2 regions of the Bacillus sp. MUM 13 genome follow, and region 2 is predicted to be linked to the other one. Evidence: riboswitches for the same ligand, from Rfam matches in the RefSeq annotation. Region 2 holds a riboswitch; the other holds the start of a gene.
The links. Region 2 has a riboswitch for S-adenosylmethionine ahead of BIV59_RS05790 (sugar ABC transporter substrate-binding protein). Riboswitches for the same ligand answer to the same signal wherever they lie in the genome.
Positions count from the first base shown of each region.

Region 1: linked by a shared signal. The riboswitch ahead of BIV59_RS05020 (YezD family protein) and the one ahead of BIV59_RS05790 (sugar ABC transporter substrate-binding protein) in region 2 are both predicted to bind S-adenosylmethionine.

Region 1 covers NZ_MLYQ01000014.1:29,834-37,234, reverse strand. The annotation lists gene BIV59_RS05040 (coiled-coil domain-containing protein) at 12-1,385, shown strand; gene BIV59_RS05035 (hypothetical protein) at 1,848-2,288, shown strand; gene BIV59_RS05030 (YxcD family protein) at 2,276-2,566, shown strand; gene BIV59_RS05025 (amino acid permease) at 2,757-4,160, opposite strand; SAM riboswitch class I at 4,527-4,630, shown strand; gene BIV59_RS05020 (YezD family protein) at 4,857-5,015, shown strand; gene BIV59_RS05015 (M55 family metallopeptidase) at 5,488-6,312, shown strand; gene BIV59_RS05010 (ABC transporter permease) at 6,326-7,258, shown strand; gene BIV59_RS05005 (ABC transporter permease) at 7,259-7,401, shown strand, end outside.
Region 2 covers NZ_MLYQ01000017.1:33,807-41,207, forward strand. The annotation lists gene BIV59_RS05785 (sugar ABC transporter ATP-binding protein) at 1-950, opposite strand, end outside; gene BIV59_RS05790 (sugar ABC transporter substrate-binding protein) at 997-2,070, opposite strand; SAM riboswitch class I at 2,336-2,495, opposite strand; gene pepF (oligoendopeptidase F) at 2,617-4,428, opposite strand; gene BIV59_RS05800 (MFS transporter) at 5,132-6,586, shown strand; gene BIV59_RS05805 (MFS transporter) at 6,678-7,401, opposite strand, start outside.

The sequences.
Region 1 (7,401 bases), on a different contig from region 2:
GGGGGAATAACGTGTTGAAGAAAAGATTAATTGCGATTAATACGACAATAGTACTTGGTTTGGGAAGCGTCTTTTCCATTCCTGCTGTACATGCTTCATCTATTCACCAGCTTCAGGGCGAAAAAGCCCAAATCAGCGGAAAACGTTCTCAAGTGCAGACTAATATTTCTGCTGCAGTTAAAAAGATTACTAGCCTTCAAGAAAGCCAGACAAAACTAAATGCGCAGATTAAGCGGATTGATCAGGCTATCGCGGATAACAATACAAAAATTGAAGAAACAAAAGAGAAAATTGCCCAAACACAGATTGAAGTAGATGGCTTAAGATCTGATATAACAAAGCTGAATGAAAGAATTGCAAAACGGAATGATGTGTTAAAACAGCGTGCGCTTTCTTTCCAGGAAAGCGGCGGAGATGTGGATTACCTGAGTGTTATTCTTGGTTCCTCAAGCTTTAGGGATTTCGTTGACCGTGTAGGTGCAGTTGCTACTATCGTTGAAGCTGACCAGGATATCCTTAAGCAGCATGAAGCCGATAAAAAAGAATTGAAGGAAAAAGAAGCAGCTGTTGAAAAGAAGCTTGCTGAATTAACCAGCACAAAGGTTGAATTCGAAGGAATGATCGCTCAAATCCAGGATCAGAAAAAGGAAAGCCTGATTCTTAAAGCAGATCTTAAAAAGAAAGAAGCAGAAACACAAGCACTGAAAAAAGGCCTTGAAAAAACAGACAGCAAGCTTGCTGCACAGGAATTTTCAATTCAAAAGCAAATGGAGCAGGAACGTAAGCGCCAAGCAGAATTGGAGGCTGCAAGACTCCGTGCGGCAGCTGAAGCACAGGCCCGCAAAAAAGAGATGGAAAAAAGAATGAGTGAGCAAAACCGCTCGCAAGCACAGTCATCTCCATCTCAATCTGAATCTCCATCTCAATCTGTCCCTGCATCAGACGACAGCCCGGCACGCAGCTCCGCTGATTCTGTGCACGTCATAAGCGGAGGCGGCAATCCTGTGACTGCCGGCTACCGGTATATCGGAAATTCCGTTTATGTTTTTGGCGGCGGAAGAAGCGACAGCGATATTGCTAACGGCAGATTCGACTGTTCAAGCTTTGTTCACTGGGCATATGAGCAGGCAGGAATCTCGCTTGGAGCAAGGGGCTCTGTCAGCACAGATACCCTGAAAAACATGGGCAGCCAGGTTTCATCTTCTGACATGCAGCCAGGAGATCTTGTATTCTTCAATACGTACAAAACTGATGGACATGTTGGCATTTACGTTGGTAATGGGAAATTTATCGGAGCACAAAGCTCTACAGGTGTAGCAGTTGCTGATATGACAAGCGGCTACTGGAAACAGAAGTTTAACGGACGTGTAGTCCGAATCAGATAATTATTCTAAAAAAAGCACGAGCTTCCTTCCTGGGGAGCCCGTGCTTTTTTGCTATTCCTGTGGTAATAGAGTTTCGGGAGAATCCTTAATTATGGAAGGTTGTAAAAACCTCAACTAAAATTACTCTTTTCTGTGAGACCCCGCAAGCATTGCTTGTGAGGCTTACCGCCCGCCCCGCGGAAAGCGGGCATCCTTGAGCGGAAATCAACCCACTTGTTCACTAGCAGCAAAGTTTACGCAAACAGTCAAATGAAAATACGAAGTCTATTTTTAGATGATATGTGTTTTGGAAAATGTTGATTGGGGAATATTATTCAAAATAACTATTTGATAATGGAATGAAACTTTTTATCCTTTTATCCGTATATAAGGATAGAGGAAAGGTGATGCGATAATATTATATTGTACAAACATTCTTCTTCATCTCAAGTTAAGTCAGAAAACATTCTTGGAGGAATAAAAATGATAAAAAAAATACTGGCTGCGATGCTCACCCTTACACTGGTGTTCAGCCCGGCAGGTGCTTCTGTATTTGTTGACCACAATCATACTAATACAGCGAGTGCCAAATCGTATAAATCCGGCAAGCGATCCTTTAACAGCAATCGCTCAAATTTCCAGAATAATAACCGTTCAAATTATCAGAGAAATAATAGATCGTACAATTCACCAAGCAAAAGCAATTCCTTCCGCAAAGGCGGCTTTATGAGAGGCATGCTGTTTGGCGGTCTGGCAGGCATGCTGTTTGGAGGCTTGCTCGGGCATTTGGGTGGCTTTGGAGCCATTTTCGGCCTATTAGTCAATGTAATAGCCATACTGATCATTATTATGATCATCAGCAAAATCTTTAGCCTTTTCAGAAGAAATCGCCGTCCAGAGGACAGAGATTCATGGAGAAGATAAAAGCTGAAGAACAGGATATCATTAATGCAGTCTGTCTTTATATTGCAGATAAAAAGGGGATTGCACCTGAAGAAGTGGAAGTAGAGCTCATGTTTGACGATGATTATGGCTTTTCTGCTGAAGTTTATACAGGCGGAAGAAAGCAGGTGCTCATTACCGTAAACTTAATCGAAGCCCTTCGTCTATGGCTTGACCAGGAGCTGCATCGAAACCCGTATGCCGGTATTGAACTCGTCCTCGATGATAATGAAGGCATAATTGCCTACATTACCGAATGATATATAGAAAATGAATCTCCTTATGAAGAGGAGATTCCTTTTTTTTTGCTAAAAAACAGGGAAGATACGTTGAGTTAGATAAAAGAAGGTTTTAAGTAAAACGTCAAACAAAACGGCACAGTGTGAGTTTATGCCATAAAAAATTGCCCTGGCATGAAAGACCAGAGCATTTTTGTAATGGATGACAGTGCTAATTCAATTTCGTTTTTGGTTTTCTCATTAAGATCGGGTAGAGAATAAGTCCGAAAACAAACAGCCCGATGCCTAAACGAAATGTTTCTAAATTGGCGGTGCCTGATTTTATTACCCATAGAGAATAAATGAGGGCAAGGACCGTAATCAATCCATCAAGCTTGCGTGAACCTTTAATGGTTTCGTATGTTTCGCCAGTAATCACAAGTTTTAGCTGGTAAATGGCAGAAACCAGATACGGGATCAAATAGGCTAGTGTAGCCACGACTATAACAAAATTATAGGCTATTCCTATTGTGCTGGAAATGGTAGTGAACAAGAAAACCTGTGTCATGACATTGGTTAAAGTCAAAGAACGGATTGGACTTCCGTTTTTATTTGTTTTGGCAAAAAAAGCAGGAAATAATTTATCCTTGGCAGCCTGATAGGGAACCTCTGAGCTGACAACGATCCAGCCAATCGTTGAACCTAGAAGGGAAATAAGTGCAAGGATTGCCATTACGGTAGCTCCCGGATGTCCCATTGCTGCCTCTAGTGCATCAACTAACGGCTTTTCTGAGTGGCTTAATTGGTCATGAGGCAATGCTCCCATCGTGAGAAGTGTAATGCCTACATATATAACTAAAGAGACGATCAGGCCAATAATGGTTGCTTTTTTAACATCATGCTGTGATTTGGCCCTGTTTGACAGCATAACGGCTGATTCTATGCCGATGAATGCCCAGAGCGTTGAGATGGCTGCATGATTCACTTGGCTTCCCAGAGAGAGAACATTGCCTTTTGCATCAATGAATGCCTTGCCGTTTCCAAGGTTGGCTGCATCAAAAATGAAAACTGTCACGATAATGAAAAGCGCAAAGCCGAGCACCTTGGCAATAGTTGTAGTAAGATTCATTGTGCCGGCGCTATTAAAGTTTTTTGCCAAAATGGCTTGAATGCCCCATAACATGACTGTGCAAACCATAAAGGTGATGAACTTACCCAGTTCTATAGTAGATGATCCCAGGTAAAAGAGCGGCTTAGTGCTTTGCATAATTGGAAAGAATGCAGATAGATAACCTGCGAAGGATATAATGACAGAAGCAGTGGCCGCCCAGTTTGCCGCCCAATATCCCCATGCCATACTGTACCCCGCTGCCCTTCCGGCTCTGGGGGAAGATGAAAACATAGCTTGTGCATAGCTTTGGGGCCCTGCCTTTAGTTCAGGTTTTCTGATTGCCAGATTCCCAAAAACTAAAGCAATTAAAAATACGCCAATTCCTGTAATGCCCCAGGCTATTGAAGATCCCAAGGAACTTGAATGCTGTGCCAGATTCGAGGGCAGCATAAAAACACCGCCGCCAACCATATTTCCAATAACGAATGTAGCCAATACCCACATTCCCCATTTTTTATTTTGCATAATAATCGACCTTTCTGCTGAGTTCATTTATATGTGAATAAGGAAAAAGATAAGTACATGTTTTATTACTTTAGTAGTATATAATAATATTTTAGTTTGGTAAAGTGATAAACAGATAAACCACTAAAGAATCGATGGGTAATTAAAGGAAATTTGCTTTATTTCTAAGGAAGGCGGGAATAAATGTGTAATATGAATTTTACAATCATGATTGTAAAATATTAATAATGTTTAAAAAACTTGATTTTTCCGTGAATTTAAATTGACAAAAATCAGCCGCGGATTTATTCTGTAAATATCCAAAAAACCAAGTTTTTTGATAAGTATTGTAAATATTAAGATGATAATTGAATATATTGCATTGAAAGCTTATCCAGAGAGGTGGAGGGACTGGCCCTTTGAAGCCTCGGCAGCAGATTCATGGAGAATACTGTGCCAACTCCAGCAGGCGTGAGTCTGGGAGATAAGAAGAGACCTTATTAAGGCATAAACCTCTTCTTTAAATATGAAGGGGTTTATTTTTTTCTCTGTAAAGCTCAGTCATGGTTTTTGCAAATGCAAAAAGGTGAAGGAATTCTGACGAAAAAGCAGGTTAAGTGTAACTGGAACAAAACTGATTTATTTTTGCCCAGGGGATCTGCAAGTGATGGGCTAATGATTGGGAAGTGTGTATATACATAAGGGGGAGCCGTGAAAATGGATGAATCAAAAATAAAATATATTCTTTCAAGTCTTAAAGAATTGGAATTCGGCTCCATCTTGATTACGGTTCATGATGGAGAAATTACACAGATTGATACCACGGAGAAAAAGCGTTTTCCTATCATTAAAAAACAAAATGAAAGAAAGAATTGAAAAAAGGAGCACCTTCTCCGGAAGGCAGCTCCTTTTTTTTGCTCGTCTCACATAACAAATTAAAAAACAACAATCTTTAAAAAAAGAGCATTTAGAAAAGAGCGTGTTCCCTTTGACAAGTCAGGTTGATTAGAGCGAGCATCCTGGAGCGGAAATCAGCCACCATGTTTCATAGCAGCAATGTTTACAAAAACAGCCTTTTGAATCATGCAGAAGAGAGATCAATCCAGTTTATCTTATAGGTTTTGTTGGTTCGAAACGGTTTGTAAACAATACTAATTTTTATTTCGAGATAATAAAGTAACGAAGACAGGAATTGAAAATTTTTTATCAGAAAGAAAAAACACCATGCTAGCAGCTTTTTCTGCAGGCTAATGCTATTAATAGAGCCAGATTTAGTTTGCAAGAAATAGTATTATAATTTATAATTTTAAGAAAATTATAACATTTTAAAAGGGGAGTGGATTTGGGGATGAAGTTATATGTGTCTGTCGATATGGAGGGAATCACTGGTCTAGCTGACCATACTCATGTTGACTCTTCTCAGCACAATTATGAACGAAGCCGGCTCATTATGACGGATGAAGCAAATAGTGTAGTTTCTGCTGCTTTTGAAGAAGGAGCAAGCGAGGTGATCGTCAATGACAGCCACTCTAAGATGAACAATTTGCTTATCGAAAGGCTCCATCCTGAAACACAGCTGATTACAGGAGATGTAAAGCCGTTTTCCATGGTTCAGGGACTAGATGATACATATACGGGAGCCATGTTTGTGGGATATCATGCACGGGCAGGCATGAAGGGGGTTATGTCCCATAGCATGATTTTTGGAGTGAGAAATTTCTTTATTAATGATACACCTGTTGGAGAACTGGGATTTAACGCATATGTCGCGGGGTATTACGATGTACCAGTAATCATGTCGGCTGGAGATGACAGGGCCGCTTTAGAAGCTGAACAGCTGATTCCAAATATCACAACCGTTACAGTAAAAGAAAGTATTTCCCGGTCAGCTGTAAAATCATTGACTCCTGCTAAGGCGGCTGCACTCCTCCGCGAAAAAACGGCATATGCGATAAAAAATATAGATAAGGTGAAACCGCTTACCCCGCCGGATCGCCCTCTGCTAGCCATTGAATTCTCTAATTACGGAGAAGCCGAATGGGCGAACCTGATGCCAGGCACGGAAATCGTCCCCGGCACTTGCACTGTCCGTTTCCAGTCAAAGGATATCCTTGAAGCTTACCAGGCTATGCTTGTCATGACAGAATTAGCGATGAGAACTACATTTTGTTAAGGGGAGCTTTTAGATGAAATCATACATAATCAAAAGGCTTGTTTCCATGATTGTGACTCTTTGGCTGATAGTAACCATGACGTTCTTTCTTATGCATTCTATCCCGGGGTCGCCATTTAATGAAGAAAGAGCTACAAATGAAGCTGTTCAAAAGAACTTGAAAGCTTTTTATCATTTAGATGAACCTCTTTATGTACAATATGGTGCCTATTTAAAATCGCTTGCGGTTTTAGACTTCGGCCCGTCCATAAAAAAACCATCACAGACAGTAAACGATATGCTCGGGAGGGGCTTTCCCATTTCCTTTGAATTAGGTATGTGGACCCTTATTGTGGCTGTCTTTTCTGGATTGATACTTGGTATAGCTGCAGCACTGCGCCATAACGGGATAATCGATTATGCAGCCATGGCCATTGCAGTGCTTGGGATTTCCATACCCAATTTTGTGCTGGCGACTCTATTGATTCAGCAGCTGGCAATAACCTGGCCGATTTTCCCTGTATCTACCTGGCAAAGCCCCATGCACATGGTTTTGCCGATCCTTGCTCTTGCAACTGCGCCAATGGCGATTATTGCAAGATTAACAAGGACAAGCATGCTGGAGGTTTTAACGCAGGATTATATCAGGACTGCCAGGGCAAAGGGCCTTTCCCCTCTTAAAATTGTCATTAAGCATGCGCTCCGCAATGCTTTGCTTCCAGTAATTACAGTGCTAGGGACTCTCGCGGCAAGCATCCTGACAGGAACCTTTGTCATTGAAAAGATTTTTGCCATTCCTGGCATGGGGAAATACTTTGTCGACAGCATCGGCAATCGTGATTATCCCGTCATCATGGGTACAACGGTCTTTTACAGCTGTATTTTAATTGTCATGCTGTTTTTGGTGGATATTGCATATGGAATTTTAGATCCCCGGATCAAGCTGCATAGAAAGGATGGCAATTAAATGGAACTTCATAAGATGAATGAATCCCATAGAGCGCCGGACATTCCTGATGAATGGTTCCGGCCAAAAAGTAAAGATGCGCAAAAGGCGGAAAAAGTGGTCAGGCCAAGTCTCTCATATTGGCAGGATTCATTTCGCAGGCT
Region 2 (7,401 bases):
TGTACAACGACCTCCCCGCTCTTCCAGGGACTCAGGCCAAACAGAGCTTTGGCCAGTTCTGTCTTCCCTGCTCCGACAAGACCCACTACACCGACAACTTCTCCTTTTGAAACAGAGAAAGAAATATCTCTAAGCATCTCATCATCGTCCAAATGCCTGACCTCAAGCAGCACATCTCCTATTTTGCTCCCGGGTCTTAATAGCTCCATGCTCAGCTGGCTGCCAAGCATCTTGTCTACCACTTGCTGCTGGGTGATTTCCGGGGAAAGGAACGTTCCTACTGCTTCTCCATCCCTCATTACCGTAATGCGGTCACAAATTTCAAAAACCTCCGGGAGCCTGTGAGAGATAAAAATGCTTGCTACCCCCCTCTTTTTCAGCTTCTGGATAATTTCAAATAAATGCCGTGTTTCTTCAAGCGAAAGAGGGGCTGTCGGCTCATCAAAAATAATGATTTTTGCCTCCCTGACAAGGGCACGTGCTATCAGGACCATTTGTTTTTCTGCCAGGGTGAGAGCAGACGCCGGCTTATCAGGTGAAATCCCCCCTGCATGAAGCTGAATCAAAGCGTCATGTGCCTGTTTGAGCATCTTTTTCCTTGATACAAACCATTTTCTTTCCGCGGCAAATGAATCCAGCAAAATATTTTCAGCAACTGACAATTGCGGAACAATGGCTGTATCCACCTCCTGGTACACGCAATGAATTCCACAGTCTTTGGCTTCCTTAGGAGAGCGGAAGCTGACGGTTCTGCCGTCCAATACAATTTCACCGTTGTCCTCAGTGAACACCCCTGAAAGAATTTTAATCAGTGTGCTTTTACCGGCACCATTTGCTCCGAGCAGCGCATGCACTTCTCCTGCTCTCAGCTCTAATTTTGCCTTATTCAAGGCCTTCACTTGGCCGAATGATTTCGAAATGCTTTTCATCTCCAGCAATTTAGCACTCAATTTATGCTCCCCCTTCCATAAGCCTGGGGCTGGGCTTTACAATTCATTACTTCCCATTTTCCAGGTCTTTGAGTTTTTCTGTGTATCCCTGCTCGCTGTGTCCCCAGCCTTTCACATATTTATTGAGCTCTGCTGTCGTAATTTGTTCTGCCGGCAATTCTTCCTTGGTGACGAACACCGGATTTAACTTTACTTTATCAGGCGCGGATCCGGAGCTGAGTTTTTGATAAGCATAACGAACCTGAATTCTTCCGATATCCTTTGGATCAACTGCAGCTGAAGCCACCCATGGGCTGTTTTTATCCTGGATCATTTGAAGATCCTCATCGCTCATGTCGATTCCATAAACTTTGATATCCGTTCTGCCCGCCTGTTTAATGGCCCGCACCGCCCCTTTGGCAAATTCATCCCAAGAAGCCCATACTGCTGTGATTTGGCCTTTTTTAGGATACTGTTTTAAAATAGCTTCCATTTGCGATTGGGTGTCAAGAGCCGTATTTTGAGTAGCTGCCCCAAAAGCAGAAACCTCTTTGATTCCTGTATTTTTGGCTAAAAAGTCTTTATAGGCAATTTGCCTTCTTTCCATCGGTGCAAATCCCGCAACCCAAATTTTCACGATATTGGCTTTGCCTCCCGAATCCTTTGCCAGTTTTTCAAGCGTAGCCTCTGCCATCTGCTGATCCCCTTGCTCAAGAACTGTTACACCCGGTACACTGACTTCAGCATCGAATGCGATAACGGGAATTTTTTTATCAATGGCCTTTTTCACGCCGGCTGTTAGTGCTTCTTTTGTGCCATGGTCAATTAAAATGGCATCAAAGCCCTGATTAATCGCTGCATCAACATTAGAGGACATTTTTGCAAGGTCTCCATCAGAGGTGAATACTGTAACCTTCCCCCCAAATTTTGCAGCCTGTTCCTTCACACCATCGATATATTGTGCAGAGAATGTACCAAGATTCTGCTGCATAATAAGTGCCACTTTCTTATTTGCAAGCGGATTTTTATCACTTGCTTTTGAATCAGCAGCTGTTTGCTTCCCTACATGCGGCTGGCAGCCTGCCAGCAGCATTAAAATAAAAATTAAGGCCATTGATGATTTCCATATATTTTTCTTCATTGATTTCTCTCCCTCGTTATATTTGAGTTTTTCTGACTCCTGGAATTTCTCTTTTAGCCGAATACCCTCCTGTTTTCCATTTTTAAAGGCTCTTTTTTTAGATTGTTGTTTCTTAATGAGTTCTGTGAGACGAAAGCATAACTGCTTCCGGAAACTGCGCACCTGAAAACGGAAGTCTGGCAGCAAGATTAAACAAAGCAAAAAAATAAAAGCCCCTTTCTGTAAAAGAAAGAGGCTTGAAGAATACAAAAATAGATCTTCTAACCTCTTATCTCTCAGAAAGAATAATCTTTCTGCTGGAATTAGCACCGTGCCCTCTGGTATAAATACCGGCGCATTTTATCACGCGCCCCGTCTCACAACGGAATTACAGTCGGTTGCTGGGCATCATCGGGCCAAATCCCTCCGCCTACTCTGGATAAGAGTTTTAAAGCAAAACATTATTCAATTTTTTTCCTGTGGTGAATATACCATCATCTGATTCTTATTGCAACAGTTTTTAGAAAAATCTTTATTGTCGATAAATTAAAATCAAACTTCTATATATCATTCATATAAAGCAATTAATTCATCAACAAGGGAGCCAACATAGGATACTGCCTGTTTGATGCACTCCGGCTTCGACATATCTACTCCAGCATGCTTCAGAAGTTCCAGCGGTTTTTTTGTTCCGCCTGCGCGCAGGACTTCCAGCCACCTGTCAACAGCCGGCTGGCCCTCTTCCTGGATCATTTGGGCAGCTGCTGTGGATGCGGTCAATCCTGCAGAGTAGGTATACGGATATAAACCCATATAATAATGCGGCTGGCGCATCCAGGTTAAGCTTGCATCTTCATCTATTTCTACAGCATCTCCCCAAAAGCCGGCAAGAACGTTTCCTTTTATTTCAGACAAGGTTTTTGCAGTTAGGGGATGGCCATTTTCAGCATGCATGTATACTCTTCGCTGATATTCCCCCTCGAGCAAATGTGTCACAAAATTATGGTAATAGGTTCCAAGCAGCTGCAGGATGATCCAGCGCCTCATCTGCTTATCTTCCGTATTAGCAAGGAGATGCTTCGCCAAAAGAAGCTCATTTAGTGTGGACGGGGCTTCAACGAAATAGGTTGATGGCCTTGTATTGAATAGCCGCTGATTTTTGTTAGCCAGGTAAAAATGTCCGGCATGTCCCAGCTCATGTGCTAATACAAATGCGCCGCGCATAGTATCCTGCCAGGTAATTAAAATATATGGATGAACTCCATACGGGCTTGAACAGAAAGCCCCCGTTCCTTTTCCGACATTGTCTGTACGGTCAACCCATCTTTCTGTCAGCCCCTTTTTCATGATTTCACTATACTCGGGTCCCATTACCTTTAGTGCTTCAAGAATGACTTCGCACGCATCTTCATACGTTGTTGCTGGATTAAATTCAGGATCAAGCGGCGCTTTCAAATCACAGAAAAGCATCTTATCAAGCCCCATCACCTTTTTTTTCAGCTGGGCGTAGCGGCGCATATGAGGAGCAAGCTCACCCTGGATGATATCGAGCTGATTATTATACATGCCAGCTGTTACCTGCTGGGGCTCAAGCAGCATTTCCGTGACAGATTCATAGCTGCGCAGCCGTGAAAGTGCGACCTGCTTCGAAACCTCTGCCGAATATGCTTGGGCAAAGGTATTTTTATATTGTTTTAATGTATTCACGAATGATCCGTATGCTTTCCTGCGAAGAGCCGTATCCGGTGAGAATTCATAACGGTCTTCAAATAAAGAAAAAGAAACCGGATATTCATTTCCCTCTTCATCATGTATCGGCTGAAACTGCATATCGGCCAATTTGCCCATTTCATATACTTTATAAGGTGAGCTGTGCACATCTCCTAATGCAGCAAGAGCCTTTTCTGTTTCTGGTGAAAGCTTATGTTTTTTCGTCTCCAGCAATTCTAATAAATTCTTCTCAAATACCTTAAGGTTTGGTTCTGATGCTACGTATTCTCTTAAGTCTGACTCTGGCAATTCAAGAATTTCAGAATCAATAAATGAAAGGGCAGCATTCACCTTAGTCATCAGCGCAGAAAATTGTGCATAATCTGCCTGATTGACAGAGTCTGTTCCATCTGCCGATCTTCTCAATGATGCATATGTCCCTGCCCTGGTCAATTTCATATGAAGCTGCTCCCGAAGCTCCAAGCATTGCACAAGCTTATCCCTGTTACTTAGCTGCCCCTGATATTCACATAGCGCAGGAATTTCCTGATTAATATTCTCTAATTGTGCTTTCCAGTCTTCTCTGGAAGAAAATAAATCCTCAAGATTCCAGGTCTGCTCCACAGGTACTTCAGAACGGAAAAGCCGCTTTTCCATTGTTTTTTCCATCATTGTCTCCTCCAATAAAAACTTAGTGACTTCTCAACTAAATGTTATCAGAAAATTTAATCAAATCATAATATTTGTTTTGTAATTGTACAATCAATCTTTCTGTTTTCAGTTTCTTCCACATGGGGGACAAAATAGGCGTTGCACTCTAATCAAACATGAAACTTGCTTACTAATTGCTATTTATTGGTTCTGAAGTATTAGGAGAATACCAGGGGTGATTCACAATAGCTATGAGAGGCAGCCCTCTGATATAACTGAAGTGCATCCTATTCAGCGGAAGAAAATGGAGAGAAAATAAAAAAATGCAGCCGGCTTTTGAAGGGAGGCCGGCTGCATCTCAATGAATAAAAAGAAAACAATCACCGCAATATGATTGCTTCCTACCCCATTATAGGAAATTTGTCGAATTTTGTCGATAGTAAATATTCCTCAAATTTCACTAGGTCCCATTTCCCGTACCCGACATTCTATTTTGTGCTGATTTTCTTAATTCAGATACTCCAGACACATGTACGTTCCAGCTTGTCGCATTTCACAATTTAAGGTATTTTGTCGGATAAGGAAGAATTATCTTGTTTATAGAATAAAAGACCTGGGTAAAAAAACCGAAAATAGAGGTTAACATGCAAACTTGCCCATTATCCAACGAAAAGCCGTTTGCATCAAGATATAAGAATACTCCGAAGAAGGTGGAACAGGTATGATGAGCAAAAGTCCAGCCCAAGAGCAAGACAATCTGAAGGTGAATCACCACAAATTAAAGCTAAAAGAAAAAATTGCATATGGAATTGGAGATGTCGGCAACAACTTTTTGCTGGATATGGGCCAGATTTATTTGCTGAAATTTTACACCGATACACTAGGACTGCCCTCTGCTGTAGCTGCCTTTGTATTCCTGATTTCAAAAATTTGGGACGCTTTAGCTGATATTACTGTAGGAACATGGATAGATAACCGGCGAAATATCGGACCTAAAGGCAAGTTCCGGCCATTTATCTTATATACTGCTGTTCCCCTGGCCCTGATCGCCGTCGTCAACTTCATAAATCCGGATTTTACGATAACCGGGAAAACCATTTGGGCATATGCATCTTATATGGCTTTTGGAACCATTTATAGTATTTCCAATATTCCTTTTGGTTCTATGATTCCTGCCATGACAAAGGATCCTGGAGAACGCGCAGAATTGGCTTCGTTTAGGCAAGCCGGCTCCAATCTGGGACTGCTGATTTCAACGGTAGGCTTTATGCCTCTAGTGCTGAGCATTCATAATGAATCTATTGGCTACCCAATAGCAGTTGCAGTTTTTGCCATCGCCGGTGTTTTGCTGCAGATGTATTGCTATGCCAACATTAAAGAGAGATTTGTAGAACACAAACCAAAAGAAACAAAAGTGCCATTAAGAGAAAGCTATAAAGGTCTCTTTAAAAATGCCCCGCTTTTGATTTTGTGCCTGGTCAATTTGTTTACCTTCTCTGCATTTAATGTAAAGCTTGCAGTACAAGTTTATTATTGCCAATATGTCCTTAATAAAATTTCCATCGTACCATATATGGGATTTTTCAGTATTGGGTGCGTGTTCATTGGTGTAGCATTCGTTCCTTTTCTTGTCAGGAAGATCGGCAAAAAGTATACATACATGCTTGGTGCCGCCATTTGGGCGGCTGGCGATGCTCTTGCATACATGCTGGCAAAGGATGCTCTTCTTTTTATCATATTTGCCTGCCTGGCTTTCTTTGGAAGCTCTTTTATAAACAGCCTGAACTGGGCTCTTGTATCTGATGCTGTTGAATATGGAGAATGGAGGACCGGAAGAAGATCAGAAGGTGTCGTATACTCATTCTTTACCTTCTTCCGCAAGCTGTCACAGGCCATCGCAGGGTTCATCCCGGGCATGGTTTTAGGAATGGTCGGCTATGTGCCGAATGCCGTTCAAAGTGCAGGCGTCATTGCCGGAATTAAAGGATTGATGTTTATCTATCCGGGTGTTCTGGCCCTGGCTACCTTTATTGTCATGGGTATTTTTTATAAGCTCTCCGATAATAAATATAATGAAATTGTAGCAGAACTGGACACCCGAAAAAAAACAATGAATGGGAACTTCTCTAAACCAGCCGTAACACTCGGAAAACATGAAATTACTCCTCTCTCATAAGCCGGGCGGTTCGTCCACTTCTCTAACCAAAAATTAGCCTGCTCCCTATATGGGAGCAGGCCATTTTTCATTCGTTCAGCATATGCCCAAATTAATGGCCGCTTATCTTATCCACGTGCTGGATATGTTTACGCCCCAATGCTACTACAATCATCGCAAGAAAGACAAATCCTGCTCCTGTTATAAACGGAACATGCGGGTTATAGGTTTCAGCAAGCTTATTTGCCAGCCAAGGACCAATGGCTCCGCCAATGAAGCGGACAAAGCTATATGCTGCCGATGCAGTCGCTCTCTCTACAGGTGCTACCTGCATGACCGCTGTTGTGATAAGCGTATTGTTTGTGCCCAGGAAAAGACCTGCCACAATAACACATATAATGACGATTGATGAAGAATTCGTCCAAATGCCCATAGATAAAAGTGTTAACGCAAATAATATCAGCATCATACACATGGACTTGATGGTACCGAATTTCGCCTGAAGTTTTGGTGCTGCAAAAACAGAAGTGATGGCAAGGCATAATCCCCATCCAAGGAATACATAACCTAAGCCATGTTCATCTAAATGCATGACAAATGGAGCGAATGCCATCAAGGTGAAAAATCCGATATTATAAAGAAAAGCGGTTAAACCAAGTCTTAATAGTCCAGGATATTTTAAAGCTTTAATAGGATCCAGGATGGAGCTTTTAACCTTTGGCTTCTCAACCTGAGGCATTTTCAGCAGCAATGCCAAAAAGGCAACCACCATCAAAACGCTGACTCCATAGAAAGGACCCCTCCATGATATGGAGCCAAGTTCCCCTCCTAATAAC